One region of the Bacillus sp. CGMCC 1.60114 genome, then DNA from elsewhere that is predicted to be linked to it. Evidence: riboswitches for the same ligand, from Rfam matches in the RefSeq annotation. Region 1 holds a riboswitch; the other holds the start of a gene.
What was found. Region 1 has a riboswitch for S-adenosylmethionine ahead of ACFQZ1_RS06790 (YezD family protein). Riboswitches for the same ligand answer to the same signal wherever they lie in the genome.
Positions count from the first base shown of each region.

Region 2: linked by a shared signal. The riboswitch ahead of ACFQZ1_RS00565 (methionine ABC transporter ATP-binding protein) and the one ahead of ACFQZ1_RS06790 (YezD family protein) in region 1 are both predicted to bind S-adenosylmethionine.

Region 1 is NZ_JBHTHG010000012.1:153,489-159,690, reverse strand. It holds gene pssA (CDP-diacylglycerol--serine O-phosphatidyltransferase) at 1-109, opposite strand, end outside; gene ACFQZ1_RS06805 (LTA synthase family protein) at 504-2,390, opposite strand; gene ACFQZ1_RS06800 (DUF3888 domain-containing protein) at 2,581-2,976, shown strand; lysine riboswitch at 3,067-3,249, shown strand; gene lysA (diaminopimelate decarboxylase) at 3,431-4,747, shown strand; SAM riboswitch class I at 4,873-4,981, shown strand; gene ACFQZ1_RS06790 (YezD family protein) at 5,051-5,194, shown strand; gene ACFQZ1_RS06785 (phosphoadenylyl-sulfate reductase) at 5,286-5,990, shown strand; gene sat (sulfate adenylyltransferase) at 6,126-6,202, shown strand, end outside.
Region 2 is NZ_JBHTHG010000003.1:81,846-88,047, forward strand. It holds gene sufC (Fe-S cluster assembly ATPase SufC) at 1-315, opposite strand, end outside; gene metQ (methionine ABC transporter substrate-binding lipoprotein MetQ) at 552-1,364, opposite strand; gene ACFQZ1_RS00560 (methionine ABC transporter permease) at 1,467-2,132, opposite strand; gene ACFQZ1_RS00565 (methionine ABC transporter ATP-binding protein) at 2,125-3,150, opposite strand; SAM riboswitch class I at 3,402-3,509, opposite strand; gene ACFQZ1_RS00570 (hypothetical protein) at 3,636-3,980, opposite strand; gene ACFQZ1_RS00575 (thioredoxin family protein) at 4,134-4,433, opposite strand; gene ACFQZ1_RS00580 (toprim domain-containing protein) at 4,445-4,789, opposite strand; gene gcvH (glycine cleavage system protein GcvH) at 5,019-5,402, opposite strand; gene ACFQZ1_RS00590 (arsenate reductase family protein) at 5,444-5,809, opposite strand; gene ACFQZ1_RS00595 (DUF3978 family protein) at 6,179-6,202, shown strand, end outside.

The sequences.
Region 1 (6,202 bases):
CTAAAATTGCCGCTGACTTGTAGTATCCTAATGAAGCGTAGCCGATGGATAGAAATCCACTATATAAATTTCCGAGCGTAAATAAGTTTGGAATGGCTGCTCTGTACAAAATATGATCCCTTGCTTTCTTTTATAGATTCTTGATTAGTTTATGAAAGTTTATCCTTTTTATCATAACATAAATTTCCTGTGCTCGTACGAAAAAATTCTTCGGTTTGAGAAAGATTTCAACGGATTTTCATTTGTTGTAAAACCGGAAGTATTAATCAAGGAAATCCATTATGTTGTTGGGATGAATAAAGTATATAATACAACCTGCTTTTTGGAGGAATTTTTTATTAAAGGACATATTACGTTAAAAATAAACCCCGAATCGTCACAATTCGAGGTTAGTTTATTATTTTGTATCAATAGGAAGTAAGACCTACAACCACATCAATATTGAGAGAAAACAAAGAAACTAGGTGAAGGATGGAAAACCCCTATCTGATTAAAATTTCACCTTATTCAAATTTCGTTATCATCGTACCAGTTTTATATTTATTATGCGGATCAAAGCGTAATAAATCACCGTAAATGAGTTTATCAGAGTAATTCAATTCTGTTTTCGCTTTTTTGATATATGGTTGACAAATGTTAATATCAGCTGGCTCACCGTTTTTTTTGTTATAGCATACATTTTTTGTATACATATAATCATTTGTTACGAAACTCCCGTCGCGCATAACTATAAGTGGCTCATCGTTTGTTTCAAATAAATCTGTGCCAAATTCAATAGAATTGTTTGTTTTTACACCCAGTAAATGAAGAAGTGTTGGTTTTACATCAATTTGTCCTGAAACTTTTGAAATGACTTTTCCTTTTTGGCCAGGAATGTGAATGATGAGTGGGACTCTTTGCAGCTGCATCGCATCAAAAGGAGTGAGCGTTTCTTTTCCAATAAATTGTGCCATAGCAGCATTATGATTTTCAGAAATGCCATAATGATCTCCGTAAATAATAATAATAGAATTATCGTATAATCCTTCTTCTTTTAATCGTTTAACAAAATGTTTCAGTGCTTCATCTGTATAACGTACAGTTGGAAAATAACGATTTACAACACCGCTTTCCGAATTGTATTCATCGATGAATCGATCTTCCGGTTCTAGTAAAAAAGGAAAGTGATTTGTTAATGTAATGAATTTTGAATAGAATGGCTGTGGTAAAGATTTTAATTTTGAGATAGATTGCTCAAAAAATTCTTTATCTTTCAATCCCCAACCAACAGACATTTGTTCTGCATTTGTATAGTCTTGTAAGTTAAAATAGCGATCATATCCGAGTGCAGGATACATCGAATCACGATTCCAAAATGTTTTATCATTTGAATGAAATACAGCAGAGTAATATCCATATTTTTTGAGTTGCTCTGGTGTAGCTGTATATTCATTATTAGCATGTGTAAAGAAAACAGAGCCGCGATCAAGCGGGTATAAAGAGTTTTCAATAATAAACTCAGCGTCTGATGTTTTTCCTTGTCCAGTTTGATGGTAAAAGTTATCAAAATAATAGCTATCTTTAATGAAGTCATTTAAAAAGGGTGTAATTTCTTTTCCATTTATTTTTTGGTTGATGACAAAACTTTGTGTGGATTCCATTGAAATTAAAATAACATTTTTACCTTTTGCCACACCGAATAACTCTTTGCTTTCTTGTCTATCTTTTGTTTTTACGTAGTTATCAATTTCGGAAAAGCTATCTCCGCTTGCAAAGACACGCTGAGCAGAAGATTTCGATTGTAGTGCAATATCATAAACATGATAAGTATACAAACCAAGATTTTTCACAACTGTTTGGCGATCAAATGAATGTGAAAAAAGTTGTGGTTTATAAATAACTGAAATAACCATTTGTAAAGCTAATGCTGCTGTTACACCGCTAAAAAACGTTCGTTTCTCTTGCCGAGATAGAGGAGTAGTATCACAAAAACTAGGGGATTTACGAGATAAAATGGCTAAAATAATTACATCAGCAAATAATAGAAGTGTTTTATACGTAAATAGTTCTTTAATACTTGTCCCTAAATCAGCCATATTATTTGTTTGAAATAATACAGGGAATGTTACAAAATCATCGTAAAATCCATAAAACATAGCATTGCCAAATAAAATAAAGGATAGCACGATACTAATACTTATAATGATTCGGTTTCGATGTTTTGTTGCTAATAAAGCGAAACCGAAAAATAACAATAACGAAGCTAATGGATTAAAGAACAACATAATTTGTTCGAAAGCGTTATCAATTTTCATGTCAAAAGCTAATCTGTATACAATATATGTTTTAATCCATAACAAGACGACAGCTACGAGAGCAAATCGTACTTTTGGAAACAAACGTTGTCTCATAAAGGGCTCCTCCCACTACCTACAAGTATCGCCTTTTTTATGTATATGATAGGCTACATATCTATATGTTTTTTACTATGTGTACTATTATATAAAAACATAGCGAAATTGTGGATGATTTTCTAACAATTGGATAGAAAAAGAAGAGAAGGATAAAATAAAGGCATTGATTGAAAGATGGAGGAGTACTATGAAGAAAATATGTTGTTTTATATTAAGTTGTTTCATTTTACTTGGAAATCCAGCTTCTTTCTCTGCTGAGCATGAACCGTTATTACTAGAAGATGCGCTTTATTCTGTGTTGTTTCCAAGGATAAATGAAGCAATTCAAAAACATTATGGAAAACAAAAGCCGTACGATTGTCCGAAAATTGTTAGTCTAAAAAAAATGTACAGTGGTACATATTTGTTTCAGGCATCTATTGAAATAATTAAATATGAGCCAGGAACAGCGGGGAAAAAGCTTCCTCCGTTTGAAAAAGTAACGATTATATTTGAAAATGATAGTGGTGAATGGACTGTGAAAAATATAGATGTAAAGCGCTTACCAGATAATACGAAACTCACTTGTCCTAAACCAATATAAAAAAAGTGTTTGACAAATAAATTAGTCATTTGTTATTGTTAATAGCAACAAAAAGATGCTTGAAAATTAAATAGACTTACCTCATCTACACTCAAAGGTAGAGGCTGCGATAATCAAAAGTAAACTATGGGAAATAAAGTGGTATTCGTGATCATAGGTTGAAAGGGGTTATCGCCGAAATATATGAATGACCACTTCATTCATATATTGGGACTGCATTGAATAAATGTAGTACTGTCATAAGTATTTTGCTTATGGAGAGCTATTAGGAGATGTTTGATGCGGTTTCTTATTTGAGAAAATAACACTACGTTTATTTTTTCGTCATATATTCTTCTAATAAGAAACGCGTGTGAACATTGTTCCGCGCGTTTTTTGTTTATCCAAATTAGGAATAATAGTAATAAATAATAAATGTAATAGAGGGTTTTGCGAAAATAAGGGAGGAATTCACATGTATTTACACGGCACAAGCCGCATTAATGAGCAAGGACACTTAGAAATTGGAGGATGCGATGCTACTGAACTTACAAGAGCATATGGGACACCACTTTATGTTTACGATGAAGCAGCAATTCGTGAGAAATGTCGTGCATTTCATCGTGCTTTTAGGGAAAGTGGGTTCTCTTATCAAGTAGCGTATGCAAGCAAAGCGTTCTTGTGCATGGAAATGTGCAGGTTAGCTGCCGAAGAAAGCATGTCGCTAGATGTTGTTTCCAGTGGAGAACTATATACGGCATTGCAAGCGGGATTTCCAGCAGAGCGCATCCATTTTCATGGTAATAATAAAACAGAAGAAGAAATAAGAATGGCATTAGAAGCTAACATCGGCTGTTTTGTTGTAGATAACTTTTTTGAATTAGAAGTATTGCATGATTTAGCGAAAGAATACGGGCAAATTGTGAATATCTTATTGCGTGTGACGCCGGGAGTAGAAGCGCATACACATGAATATATTACAACCGGGCAAGATGATTCTAAGTTTGGTTTTGGTATTTCAACAGGGCATGCATCACAAGCGATAAAAAATGCATTAGAAAAATCAAACTATCGTGTATTAGGAATTCATTCTCATATCGGATCGCAAATTTTTGAGACGGCAGGATTTATTCGTGCGATTGAAGTGCTTCAGAATTTCTTGGAAACAGTGCGAAAAGAAATGAACTATGTAGCTCCAGTATTAAATGTAGGGGGCGGTTTTGGAATTCGTTATACGGAAGGGGATACACCGCTTGCCCTTGGTGAATATGTGAAAGCTGTGACGGATGCGGTACGCGAGCAGTTTACAGTATGCGAATATCCACTTCCAGAAATTTGGGTGGAACCAGGCCGTAGTATTGTTGGAGATGCAGGAACAACGTTGTATACAGTAGGTGCAATTAAAGATATTCCAGGCATCCGTAAATATGTATCAGTTGATGGAGGTATGACAGATAATCTTCGCCCAGCACTTTATGGAGCTCGTTATGAAGCATTGCTAGCAAACCGAGCGAATGAATCTGCTGAAGAGGTTGTTTCAATTGCGGGCAAATGTTGTGAAAGTGGAGATATGCTCATTTGGGATGTAGAGCTTCCAAAAGTTGTTTCTGGTGATCTCTTAGCTATTTCTTGTACAGGGGCATATGGTTATTCGATGGCGAATAATTACAATCGTATTCGTCGCCCGTCAGTTGTATTTGCAAAAAACGGAAAATCACAAGTTGTTGTCGAAAGAGAATCGTATGAAAATCTTATTGAGAACGATCGCATACGTGTAAAGGAACTTGTATGACTACGTTCTTACTTAGCTGAAGGGGGAGTTGTTTAGGTGAACAGCTCCTTTTTTTTATAATAAATAAAATTTATCGGAAAACTGGGATTGAAAAAAATCAGAATTGTGATAAAATACAAATATAATTCTTATCAAGAGTGGCGGAGGGAACTGGCCCGAAGAAGCCCGGCAACCTACTTTATAGGAGTAAGGTGCTACTTCCAGCAAAATGGCATCCATTTTGGAAGATAAGGTAGATACGTTACCGGAACAGTCTTTTCGAAATGGGAAAGATTTTTTTTATGAAAAAGGGGGGGGCTGTTCGTGGGAGTACGCGGACAATTTGAAGAAGTAGCAAATAAGATTCAATCTATGCTTACTGATATGAAATATGGTTCTATTACAATTGTTGTGCAAGATGGTAAAGTGATTCAGCTTGAAAAAAGTGAAAAAGTACGCTTAAAATAAGCACGCTGACTAGAAAAACTAGAGGCGGCTTTAATCTATTTCTATAGATTAAAGCCGCCTTTTTATATGGGCGTTGTGAAGGGGGAGAACGATGTTAACGTACGAAACATGGCAAGATAATTTTGTTTCCTTTCAGGAAGACGACGAAACGAAAGGCGCTTTGGAAGCAATACGCTGGGCATATGAACATTATGATCAGGATATTGTTTATGCATGCAGCTTTGGAATAGAAGGAATGGTTTTATTGCATGTAATTAACCAAGTAAATCCATCTGCAAAGGTTGTATTTTTAGATACAAATGTTCATTTTCAAGAAACATATGACTTGATCAAAAAAGTCAGGGAGCGATTTCCTAATTTGAATATTATTGAAAAGCAACCGGCACTTACACTTGAGGAACAAGCAAAAGAGTATGGTGATAAATTATGGGAACATAATCCAAACCTTTGTTGTCAATTAAGGAAAATTAAGCCGTTAGAAGAAGCGCTAACAGGTAGGAAAGCATGGATATCCGGTTTAAGAAGAGAACAGTCTGAAACGCGAAAACATACACAGTTTGTCAATCAAGATCATCGCTTTCAATCTGTTAAAATCTGTCCGCTTATTCATTGGACTTGGAAAGAAGTATGGCGCTACGTATATAAGCATAATTTGCCATACAATCCACTCCATGATATTGGGTATCCGAGCATCGGATGTGAAAAATGTACAGTGCAGGTGCAAGCGGGTGGAGATTCGAGAGATGGGCGCTGGGCCGGAAAGCTGAAAACAGAGTGTGGTCTTCATTATCAATAAAGTGAAACTTCCATCAGTAGATTTTTTCTTTATCGCCCGCTAATAGAAAGCTCTCACCAATCGGGTTCTTACTGCACGTTAGTGCGAGGTAAAAGTTACTATCTGTTAAAACTTGATAAAGAAGGGGAAAAGAAAATGAGTGATATAAAAACATTAGTAAATCGAATCGATACAACATATAAAACAGCACATATCGTAAAAGAAATTGAGTT
Region 2 (6,202 bases), on a different contig from region 1:
AGAACGTAAGAAGTCAGCGTTTGTTACTCCGCTAATTTCACTTGGATATTGCATTGCTAGGAATAGACCAGCTTGTGCACGCTCATCTACTTCCATTTCTAATACATCTTCACCATCGATGATGATGCTTCCTTGTGTTACTTCATATTTTGGGTGACCCATAATTGCAGAAGATAAAGTTGATTTACCTGTTCCGTTAGGTCCCATAATTGCGTGGATCTCTCCACCTTTTACTTCAAGGTTTACACCCTTTAAAATTTCTTTGCCATCGATTGATACATGTAAATCTTTAATCGTTAATGTAGAACCAGCCATCTCAATACCTCCATTAATCATCTATATACATTTTAAAAATTCCTAAAACGTTCACATTCTCATTTTATTCTCATTCTAATTTTATATCAAATAAAATGATATCGCAAACGTTGAAAAAAAGTAACAATTTTTCTACAAATACGAGCAGGAATTTTCTGCACATTATATTATGATACACCTTTCTTCCTACTTATATAAAGAAAAAAGGGCTAAGAAATTTCAGCCCTTTTTTCACCTTATTCACTTACAGGAAGTACAGCTCCTTTGTACTCTTTCTTAATGAAATCTTGAATTTCTTTTGAATGCAATACTTCAACAAGTGCTTTAATTTCTTTTCTGTTTTCGTCACCTTTACGAACAGCAATAATATTTGCATAAGGAGAGTCTGCTCCTTCAAGTGCAATTGCATCTTTTGTCGGATTTAATTTTGCATCAATCGCGTAGTTTGAGTTAATGAATAATGCATCGCCTTCATTGTTTTCATATAATTTTGGTAAAAGTCCTGGCTCAACATCTGTTTTAAATTTTAAGTTTTTCGGATTTTCTACAATATCTTTTTCTGTTGCTTTTACGATATCTACACCATCTTTAAGTTTGATAACGCCGCCTTTTTGCAGAAGTGCTAACATACGTCCGCGCTCTGCTACGTTATTACTCATAATCACTGTCGCACCATTTGGAAGGTCTTTTAAACTTTTATATTTCTTAGAGTAAATCCCCATAGGCTCTAAATGAATTTTTCCTGCATTTACAATTTTATAACCTTTTTCTTGGATTTCTTTCTCTAAGTACGGAATGTGCTGGAAATAGTTCGCGTCAATTTCTTTATCGGCTAATGCTTTATTTGGCAGTACATAGTCTTGGAATGGTTGAATTTTTAATGTAATACCCTGTTTCTCTAATAGTGGTTTCGCTTTTTCTAAAATAACTGCATGCGGTACGTTAGAAGCACCAACTACAAGTGTCTTCTTATCTTTTCCACCGCCGCCACAAGCAGCTAATGCAAATACAAATACAGCAAGAAGTGCTGAAAATAATACCTTCTTCATGTTATAACATCCCTTCTTTTTCCAATATTCAAAATATAAAATCTATAGGGAGTTTTCGTGTTAGACGAAAACTCTTTATCCCAATAATCCCTAAACTTCTCTTTACCTTTTATCAAGTTGCTTTGTAAGAAAATCACCAAACATTTGAATAATAAATACAATAACAAGCACAAAAATTGTTGCCATGAGAGTGACATCGCCATTATTGCGTTGGAATCCCTCTAAATAAGCAAGTGTACCAAGACCGCCTGCTCCAACAACTCCAGCCATCGCTGTATAGCCTACAAGTGCAATTGCCGTTACCGTAATACCCGAAATAAGTGCTGGCAAAGATTCTGGTATCAGTACTTTTAAGATAATTGTACTCGTCTTTGCTCCCATCGCTTTCGATGCTTCAATAACCCCCTTATCAATTTCACGAAGCGCAATTTCAACCATTCTCGCATAGAACGGTGCTGCTCCAACAATTAATGCTGGCAATGCGGCACTTGCTCCAAGAATTGTATTAAGAAGAAACTTCGTAAATGGAATCAGTAAAATGATTAAAATAATAAACGGAATAGAGCGAAAAATATTTACAAACGCGCTAATTACAATATTAACTGGCTTGTTCTCCCATAGATTATCTTTTCCTGTGAGAAACAGTACTAATCCGAGAATAAGACCTAATACAAACGTTGCAAGTGTAGCAATTACCGTCATGTATAACGTATCTTGCGTAGCTTCTAGCATTTTGTTCCAATCAACATTTTGAAACAAATTATCCATGTGCAATCACCTCCAGCTCTACTTGCTCTTGTTGAATTGTTGCGACTGCCTCTGCAACTACATCTTCGTCACCTTTTAAATGAACAATTAAGCTTCCATACGCCCCGTTTGTCGTTTGAGCAATATTCCCTTGCAGAATGCTCACTTCAATTCCATCTTTCTTCATTAATTTCTGCAGAACTGGTCTTTCCACTGCTTCACCAATAAATTGCAGTTTCACGACTTTTCCTTCTGGGTACTTCTCTACTAAATGTTCAATTGTTTCATCTGCATCTTCAGAATCTGTTATTTGCTTAACGAAGCGCTTTGTAATGTCTTGCTGCGGATTACGAAATACATCTAAAACGCTGCCGCTTTCAACAATCTTCCCTTTCTCCATAACAGCAACACGATTACAAATTTTTTGAATCACATGCATTTCATGCGTAATGAGTACAATCGTTAAATCGAGGCGTTTATTAATATCGAGAAGCAAATCTAAAATTTGATCTGTTGTTTCTGGGTCTAATGCTGATGTTGCTTCATCGCATAATAATACTTTCGGGTTATTTGCTAATGCTCTCGCAATACCAACGCGCTGCTTTTGTCCACCACTTAGTTGAGATGGATACGCATCTCCTCGTCCTTCCAAACCAACAAGGCGAATCAATTCATCTACACGCTGTTTTCTTTTCTCTTTTTCCACTCCAGCAATTTCAAGCGGAAAAGCAATATTTTCACGAACAGTTCGTGACCAAAGTAAGTTAAAGTGCTGGAAAATCATCCCGATTTCTTGACGCGCTTCCCGAAGTTCTCTTCCTCTGATCGCTGAAATCACACGCTCTCCAATAGTAATCTTTCCAGACGTCGGTTTCTCCAGTTGATTAAACAAGCGAATTAAGGAACTCTTTCCGGCACCGCTATATCCGATAACTCCGAAAATTTCGCCTTTTTCTATTTGTAAATTCGCATTATCAACCGCAGTAACATCGCCGTTTTTGGAGCGATATATTTTCTTTACATTTTCTAACACAATCATTGATGTCACCCCTTTTTAGTTAAAAAGCGTAAGCGGCTCGTTCAGCTCTGACCGGCTAAGGTTCTCTCGCACAAAAGGTGCTTTTTACCTTTTCGTGCGGGAGGTTCTTAGACGCGAAGAGTTTGCCGCTGGAGCTAGATTATAAAAACGATTTGTCGTTTGAGCGTCCTCCTACACTGAAACAACAAAAAAACCTTTCTGCTTTAAAATGAGCAGAAAGGTTTATATACATAAATTACTATTATCCTTTCCTCTCATCTCTCAAAGCATTCGCTTTGCAGGAATTGGCACCATTTCAACATAAGTTGACGGTTGCCGGGTTTCATAGGGCACAGTCCCTCCACCTCTCTTGATAAGAGAAAATCAGATGTAAATTTCGTCTGATTTTGTCGTTATGAAGTTTTCATTATTTCATGTTTTGAATTGTATCAACGCATGAAATAGATGTCAACAGAAATTTTTGCAAAGAATAAACTTTCTGAAACTTACGCACCTACTCGTAGCGGCTTACAAATATGAAATACAGATTCTAATAATAACATGGTTTGGTATGTCCCTTTATATGTAATGGCTTTTCGACGTAACAGTGACTGCAAGCGAACTTGTCCTGTAATCAATAACTGCAAATCAGCTTCATGAAAACAAACAAGTTCTTCCGTTCCCAGTACACCATTCGTAAGCTCAATTTTCTCTCTTGAAATCTTCAATGAATAACGCTCATCTTGAAAAATAAAACAAACAGCCCTTTCAAATTGCGGCAGTAGCGGCTCTAAATGATATTGCGTATTGGCATATGTTACAAATGATTGAAGCAGTGAATATAATTTCATCTCCGTCACCCTCCTCATATCACGTTCTATATAATACCATTCCATTTCTATAACGAGCTCTCCTGTATCTTTCTCTCGACAAAAGTTGTACGAAAAGCAATCTGTTGCTTATATTTCCCAAGAAATATGTCGAGGCGGCAAAATATTTGCCGCCTATTGTAATTCTATATATAAATATTCTACAGATTGAAATGCATAGATTTTCTTCACAAGTTGATTCTTCTCAAATATAAGTAAACACGGAACACTTTCAATTTCATACTCCCGCGCAAAATGCGGTGCATAATTTACATTCAACATCCCGATTTCCAAATGGGGTAATGCGGCTTCAACAACCGTTAACATTTTTTTAGCAAGTTGACACGTACCGCACATTGGTGTATACACGTATAGTACCGTTTTATTTTGATCTCTAACTGCAGCTACAGCTTCATTCCCTGTCCAATCGATCATTCTACCATTCCTTATCGTAAAAATTCTGTATAAACGTCGATGTCAGCTCCCCATAAAACGTTCGCTAAATGATTTGATGGTGCAGTTGCAACCTCACGATACGAACGATCAATATAAATATGTTCAGCATGTGGAAATTCTCGGCGAAACTGTTTGCGTAGCTTCTCTCCTGCATCATCTGCGTCCACAAGCACATACACTTCTTTATCGTACAGCTGATCAATAAGTTCATCCATTTTCGACAAACTAATTGTACCATTTGTACAAACAATTTCCACCGGTTCTCTAATAATCGTCTCAATCTTCTTCTTATCTGATTTACCTTCAACAATAATTACTTTTTCCACATAGACCACTTGGCATCACCCGATCACCATATACTATGATACAACCTTACCTTTAGTATATATTATATTCGATATTTCAATGTTGTTTCCTGTTTATTTTTGTGAATGAAAGCGGAAGTGGCTCGTTCAGAATCGTAGAACGTTGGAACTTCAGGCCGATAGAGCGAAACGACTGAAGATTCTAGCTACTGGAGTCGGCACAAATAAAAAAGGACAGCTATTAGCTGCCCTTTCCATATTAGTCTTGATTGATCATTTCTTCGTATTGTTCTGCAGTTAATAAGTTATCCACTTGACCTGCATCTTCAATCTCAACTTTAATCATCCATGCACCTTCGTATGGAGATTCGTTAACAAGCTCTGGCTTGTCGTTTAATTCTTCGTTTACTGCTACAACTTTACCTGCTACAGGTGCGTATAACTCAGAAACTGTTTTAACAGATTCTACGCTTCCGAATGGCTCGTCAGCTTCGATTGTTGCACCAACTTCAGGAAGTTCCACGAATACGATATCTCCTAATTCGTGTTGTGCGAAATCTGTAATGCCGATAACAACTTGGTTGCCATCAACTTTTACCCATTCGTGTTCTTCAGAGTAACGTAATTGTTTTGGAATGCTCATGTCTGTACCTCCAATGAATGTATTAATTATGTAAAAATACCTTATTGGTACTTTTTCCACACGCTTTCAAATTGCTCTTCATTAAATCCAACTGTTACATGATTATTGCCTGTTACAATTGGTCGTTTGATTAACATGCCATCAGAAGCGAGCATGTCTAACATTTCCTCTTCACTTGCATCTTTTAGCTTATCCTTTAAACCAAGCTCGCGGTAACGCATTCCACTTGTGTTAAAGAACTTTTTTAATGGCAATTCGCTTTTTTCATATAAACTGCGAAGTTCTTCCTTAGAAGGCGGATTTTCAACAATATGGATCATTTCATATGCTACATCATTTGCTTCTAACCATTTTTTTGCCTTTTGGCATGTTCCACATTTTGGATATGAATAAAATGTTACTGACATACATTCACCTACTTTTCACTAACCTTTACCTTATCATATAGAAAATATTTTTTCATTTCAAACTTTAACTTAATTCGCCAAAAATTTCTTTTATCCTGCAAAATCTTTTAATTTTCTTAAATTATCAAAAAATACTTTACTGCCCTAAAGAAATTATTTCATCATAATATTTATTATGTTAAATATATGGTTTTTAAAATACAAAATATTAAATCAATTTATATTGTTTTTTAGTAATTTGTCATGTATTCTCTTTAAGGAAGAATAAAAATATTTAATCCTTTTTACTACTTGAAACTGTTGTATTAATTCTTTTGTTCTATATTTTTGTCTTTATAGTACATAAATAAAAGGAGGTTATTTAACTATATGGAACTACAAATTCATTCGGTC